Geomonas sp. RF6: one gene and its partner. The protein of the gene in region 2 interacts with the protein of the main gene of each other region in a pairwise test. Links are inferred from orthologs where the notes say so. Each region holds a gene or a part of one and is shown on either strand. Other genes may lie near its edges. The genes, in order: dprA and recA.

What was found.
Region 1: the proteins of recA (region 2) and dprA interact in binary tests that used the Bacillus subtilis proteins (3 or more experiments, as listed by UniProt). The link is inferred for Geomonas sp. RF6 from one-to-one orthologs.

What each region holds. Positions count from the first base shown.
Region 1 is NZ_CP087999.1:2,708,779-2,711,902, reverse strand. The notes cover bases 274-3,081. They hold dprA (DNA-processing protein DprA), read right to left. Parts: upstream 2,314-3,081; coding sequence 1,234-2,313; downstream 274-1,233. Other genes in these bases: LPW11_RS11650 (LysM peptidoglycan-binding domain-containing protein), read right to left, coding at 2,330-3,081; topA (type I DNA topoisomerase), read right to left, coding at 274-1,158. Also shown: more of topA, read right to left, coding at 1-273; more of LPW11_RS11650, read right to left, coding at 3,082-3,124. UniProt on the Bacillus subtilis protein: Protein that helps load RecA onto ssDNA during transformation. Binds cooperatively to circular ssDNA, is able to bridge different segments of DNA. Favors the loading of RecA onto SsbA- or SsbB-coated ssDNA and formation of RecA-DNA filaments.
Region 2 is NZ_CP087999.1:1,496,805-1,499,981, forward strand. What follows is about bases 151-3,011. They hold recA (recombinase RecA), read left to right. Parts: upstream 151-1,012; coding sequence 1,013-2,011; downstream 2,012-3,011. Other genes in these bases: LPW11_RS06465 (sensor histidine kinase), read left to right, coding at 151-881; LPW11_RS06475 (type IV pilus twitching motility protein PilT), read left to right, coding at 2,015-3,011. In the rest of the region: more of LPW11_RS06465, read left to right, coding at 1-150; more of LPW11_RS06475, read left to right, coding at 3,012-3,166; LPW11_RS06480 (regulatory protein RecX), read left to right, coding at 3,170-3,177. UniProt on the Bacillus subtilis protein: Multifunctional protein involved in homologous recombination, DNA repair and competence.

The DNA of each region.
Region 1 (3,124 bases), 1.2 Mb from region 2 along the record:
CTTCCAGATCAGCTCGTAGAGCTTGTACTGGTCGGAGGAGAGATACTTTTTCACATCCGCAGGGGTCTTCGCGAGATAGGTCGGGCGGACCGCCTCGTGCGCCTCCTGGGCGTTTTTCGACTTGTTCTTGAAGACGCGCGGCTTCTCCAGCGCGTATTCCTTCCCGTACTTCGAGACGATGAGGTTCCTGGCGTCCTCCAGCGCGAGGTTGGAGAGCGCCACACTGTCGGTACGCATGTAGGTGATAAGACCGACCGACCCCTCGCCGACGTCGATACCCTCGTAGAGCTTCTGGGCGACCGACATCGTCTTCTTCGCGGAGAAGCCGAGCTTGCGGGCGGCCTCCTGCTGCAGGGTCGAGGTGGTAAAGGGGGGTGATGGCTGGCGCTTGCGCTCGCTGCGCGTGACCTTTTCGACCTGGTAGCGTGCCTTTTCCAGGTGCTCCTTGATCTTCTGGGCGCTCTCGCCGTCCGGGATGTCGAACTTGCCGAGCTTTTGCCCCGCAGCCTCCACAAGGGACGCGGTCACCGGCTGCTTCTTCTTCCCGACAGTCTCGAGCTTCGCCCCGATCGTCCAGTACTCGCGCTCCTGGAACGCCTGGATCTCCTTCTCCCTCTCGCAGATGAGGCGCAGCGCGACCGACTGGACGCGGCCGGCGGAGAGGCCGTAGCGGATCTTTTTCCAGAGGAAGGGGGAGAGGGTGAAGCCGACGAGGTAGTCGAGGATGGAGCGAGCCTGCTGCGCGTCGACCAGATCGATGAGGATGTCGCGCGGGTTTTGCACCGCGTGGCGAATGGCGTCCTTCGTGATCTCGTGAAAGACCACCCGCTTTATGTCGAAGGGGTTTTTCTTCTTGTCGATCCCGAGCGCCGCCAGGAGATGCCAGGAGATCGCCTCCCCTTCACGGTCGGGGTCTGTCGCGAGGAGGAGGGAGTTTATCCCCTTCATCTCCTTCTTTATGGCGTCCAGATGCTTCTTGCTCTCGGGAAGTACCGCGTACTTCGGCTCGAAGTCATGCTCGACGTCCACCGACCCCTGCTTGCTGGGCAACGCCCGCACATGTCCGAAAGAGGCGAGGACCTTGAAGTCGGGCCCGAGAAATTTCTCGATCGTCCGCGCCTTGGCGGGAGATTCGACGATAACGAGATGCTGGGACATATGATCACCTTAGTGTGCGGATGAACCGCGAGCGAAGGGGCTTTTTCGTACTGATGATGTCAAAAAACCCGGATGTCACGCAATAGCAAAATGCTTGCCGGGAAGTTGCACAATCGCCCCTTTGAGCTCCAGGCGCAGTAAAATAGCGGAAACCTCCCCCACTGTCAACGCACTTTGCACAATGATATCATCGATCTGCAGCGGTGCCTGACGAAGGAGATCGTACAGCTTCCCCTCCTCCGGGGAGAAGGAAAAGGATGGTTCCGACGTTTCGGTGGCGGGGCGGGAGGAGAGATAGGGGAGCTCTTCGAGGATATCCTCCACCCGCTCCACCAGCTTTGCCCCCGCCTTTATGAGGGCGTTCCCCCCCCTGCTGGAGCTCATGTTGACGTTTCCGGGGACGGCGAAGACTTCGCGCCCCTGTTCCAGGGCAAAACGGGCGGTGATGAGGGAGCCGCTCTTTTCCCCCGCCTCCACGACGAGCACGCCGGCGCACAGCGCGCTGATGATCCGGTTGCGCCTCGGGAAGTTCTCAGGGATCGGCTCGCTCCCCATCGAAAACTCGCTGACGATCCCACCGCGGGCCGCGAGCTCGGCGTAGAGGACCGCGTTTTCCAGCGGGTAGACCACGTCGACACCACACCCCAGCACCGCTATGCTGCGCCCTCCACCTTTCAGCGCTCCCCAGTGCGCCGCGGCGTCGATTCCCCGCGCGAGCCCGGAGACGACGGTTATCCCCCGGGCGGCGAGGTCGCGCGCCAGGCGGGTGGTGATGGCGAGCCCGCCGGGGGAGGCCCGGCGGGAGCCGACGATGGCGATGGCTGGCTCGTACCCGGCGATGGTCCCGGCGAGGTAGAGGAAAGGTGGGGGATCGGCGATCTCCAGGAGGGGTTTCGGGTAGTCCGGCGAGAGGATGTCGACGACCGCGACCTTCCCCGCCGCCACCCTGTCGCGCTCCGCCTCGGCGAAGGCGCGCCCGTCGTGGCTTCTGAGGGCGCTGATCGCTCCCTGGTTCATCCCCTTCACCGCCGAGAGCTCCGCCTCGGTCGCCGCAAGCGCCCGCTCCGGCGTGCCGAAGTGGGCGAGCAGTCTGCGAAAGAGCACGTTTCCGATCTGGGGAACCGATTTGAGGGCAAACCAGTGCAGGTGGTCCATGCGGCCCCCCCGGAATCTATCTGCTCTTCTTCAACTCCACGCGGTCGCCACGGTAGACGGTGTCGACACTTTTCACGATCGCGGCGGTGGAAGTGTTCACCCCCGTCTCCAGTACCACGACGGCGCCGACGACCTCGGCTGGCAGCTTCTCTATCTTGTTCAGGGCGTAGCGCTGATCGGGTACCACGTCGCGGACGACGTACAGGAGATTGCCGGGCTTCACCCCATGGGAGCTGCCGAGATCGAGGTAGACGATGTCTCCGCTGGCGAGCGCCCTGTTGCCGGTCTGGGTCTCCGCGATGTAGCCGGTAAGGTCGCGGTCGGCGCCCTTCAGGGGGACGCTGACCCGCTTCTCGCGCCACGGCAGGAGGAAGGCCCCGGCCCCGATCTCCTGGAACGACTTGGTGACGAGACCCTTGGAGACCTTCTCCTCCACCTCGGAGAGCTGCAGCTCGCCAAGAGCGAGGACCCGGTAGCCGAGGATCACATTGGTGACCGGGTGACTGACCGCCGCCATCTTCCTGTAGATCGCGTAGCGGTCGCCGACGTTCGCGCCGTTTCTTCTCCCGATGTCGGTGTAGACGATGTCGTCGGACCCCACCATCACCCTGTTCTGGTTTGTGGAGACGATGTACCCTGAGGGATGGATCTCATCCTCCAGCAGGAACCCCTCCGCCCCGGTGACGGTGAAGCCCTGCGCCTGCGGCGCCTCCTCGGCCGCCTCCTTACTCCCCCCCGGCTCTGCGGGAGCGGGAGTCTCTGCGGAAGCAGGGGGCATGGTCCCTTTTTGCTCCAGCTCGATCCGGTCGCT
Region 2 (3,177 bases):
ACCGCCTCCTGGAGACGAGCAGCCGCTCCCTTGCCGCCTCCGAGATAAAGCTGAAGCAAAACCTCGCCCTGGTGGAACAGGCAAACGCCGATCTCAAGCGCGTCTCCGCCATGAAGAACCAGTTTCTCGGCCTCGTCTCCCACGAGTTCAACACCCCCCTCACGAGCATCATCGCCGGCACCGATCACCTCCTGCAGCAGGGGTGCGCGGAGGAGGACGAGGCGGTCCTCCGGATGGTGCGCGACGGCGGGCTGCGCCTGAAGGACCTGGTGGGGGACCTCCTGAACCTGATAAAGCTGGAGGCGAAGGAAGGGGTCATGGTCGCGGAGCCGGTGCACCTGAAAGGGGAGCTGGAGCTGGTAAGGGAGCAGCTCGCCCCCGCGCTCGCCGCGCGAAACCAGAGCCTCATCCTCTGCGGGCTGGAGAATCTCCCCTCGTTCGTGGGGGACTGGAAGAACCTGGAGCGGGTCTTTGGCGAGCTCCTGGAGAACGCCATGAAGTTTACCCCCGACGGCGGGGAGATCCGGGTCAGCGGCCGGGTGGTGGACGGGAAGTCCCTCGCTGAGCGGCGCGAGACGCTGGAGCGCTTCAACGAGGGGTTCCTCGCGCGCTGCGGCAACAGGTGCTACCTAGAGGTGGAGGTGCGCGACAACGGAATCGGGATTCCGCCGCAGGAGCAGCAGCGCGTCTTCCAGATCTTCTACGAGATCGGCGACGTCAGGCACCATTCGAGCGGCAAGGGGGCGGGGCTCGGCCTTGCGATCGTGAAAGGGATGGTGGAGGCGCACGGCGGCATGGTGTGGGTGGAGAGCGACAAGGGGAGCTCCTTCTTCCTCCTTCTGCCGCTGGAGCAGGAGCTCAGCCAGCCGGAACTCTTCTAGCGCGGAGCTTCCCCCCGTGCGTCAGGAGGAGCGGGAGCCGCACGCTCCGATGTTACTTGAAAACTCGCTGGAATTTGTGCTATTTGTCATGGGATCGCCGGAACAGGCGAAAACAGCAAGGAGATACGCGTATGCTCGACAGGGAGAAGGCGATTGACCTGGCACTCGGCCAGATAGAGAAACAGTTCGGCAAAGGTGCCATCATGAGGCTCGGCAACGAGGAGGCGCTCCCGGACGTGGCAGCCATCCCCACCGGCTCCCTCTCGCTGGACCTGGCGCTCGGCGTAGGCGGCGTACCCCGCGGTCGCGTCATCGAGGTATACGGTCCCGAGTCCTCCGGCAAGACGACCCTCGCGCTGCACATCATCGCGGAGGCGATGAAGGAAGGTGGCATCGCCGCCTTCATCGACGCCGAGCACGCGCTCGACATCGGCTACGCGAGGAAGCTCGGGGTGAAGACCGACGACCTCCTCGTCTCCCAGCCGGACACCGGCGAGCAGGCGCTGGAGATCGCCGAGACCCTCGTCAGATCGGGCGCCATCGACGTCCTCGTCGTCGACTCCGTCGCGGCCCTCGTGCCGAAAGCGGAGATCGAGGGCGACATGGGCGATTCCCACATGGGTCTGCAGGCCCGCCTCATGTCGCAGGCGTTGCGCAAGCTCACCGGCATCATCTCCAAGAGCAACTGCTGCGTCATCTTCATCAACCAGATCAGGATGAAGATCGGCGTCATGTTCGGCAACCCCGAGACGACGACCGGCGGTAACGCCCTGAAGTTCTACGCCTCCGTGCGCATGGACATCAGGAAGATCGCCGCACTGAAGCAGGGGAACGACGTCATCGGCTCCCGCACCAGGGTGAAGGTGGTGAAGAACAAGGTCGCCCCCCCCTTCAAGGAAGTGGAATTCGACATCCTCTACGGCGAAGGGATCTCCAAGGAAGGGGACGTCCTCGACCTCGCCGTGGAGAAGGGGATCGTGGACAAGAGCGGAGCCTGGTTCTCCTACGGCAAGGACCGCATCGGCCAGGGTCGCGAGAACTCCCGCATCTATCTGAAGGAGCACCCGGAGATCACCGCAGAGATCCGGGAGAGGCTGCTCGCCCCCGAGGCAGCCGCCCAGGCGGTATAAGACATGGAACTGAACGAGATCCTTTCCGTCGCCATGAAGGCCCGGGGGTCCGACGTCCACCTGAAGACGGGGATCCCCCCGATCGTGCGGATCGACGGGCAGCTGCGCGCCATCCCGAACGCGGAGCGCCTCTCCGCGGACGCGGTGCGCACCATGGCCAAGGGGATCATGAACGAGCGGCAAAGGAAGCAGTTCGAGGAGAACTACGAGGTAGACCTCTCCTACGGCGTCCCCGGACTCGGGAGGTTCCGCGTCAACGCCTACTCCCAGCGCGGCACCGTGGCCATGGTGCTGCGCGCCATCCCGATCGCCATCCCCTCGCTGGAGGCGCTGAACCTCCCGCCGGTCCTTAAAAAGCTCGCCCTCGAGCAGCGCGGCCTGATCCTTGTCACCGGCACGACCGGCAGCGGCAAGTCCACCACGCTCGCCTCGATGATCGACTACATAAATGAGAACCGCACCTGCAACATCATCACCATCGAGGACCCGGTCGAGTACCTGCACAAGGACAAGAAGAGCCTGATCAACCAGCGCGAGGTCGGCTTCGACACCCTGACCTTCGGCAGGGCGCTCACCAGCGCCTTGCGCCAGGACCCGGACGTCATCCTCGTCGGCGAGATGCGCGACCACGAGACGATCGAGACCGCGCTCACCGCCGCCGAGACCGGGCACCTGGTCCTCTCCACGCTGCACACCCTCGATGCCGCCGAGACCATCAACCGCATCATCTCCGTCTTCCCCCCGTACCATCAGAGACAGGTCCGGATGCAGCTCTCCGGGATCATCAGAGGGGTCATCTCCCAGCGCCTGGTGCCGCGCATCGACGGCAAGGGAAGGGTGCCGGCGGTGGAGATCATGATCGGCACGGCCCGCGTCAGGGACTGCATCGACGACAAGGAAAAGACGAAGCAGATCGCGGACGCCATTTCCCAGGGGTACACCACCTACGGCATGCAGACCTTCGACCAGTCGCTCATGCAGCTCTTCACGAGCAAGCTCATCAGCTATGAGGAGGCGCTGCGCCAGTCCAGCAACCCGGACGACTTCGCCCTGAAGGTCTCCGGCATCTCTTCCACCTCCAACGCCAGCTGGGACCAGTTCACCCTGGAAGAACCTGAAGCCGGGGATGGAGAACTGGTGATCGAGAAGTACTAAGGGGTGTCCAA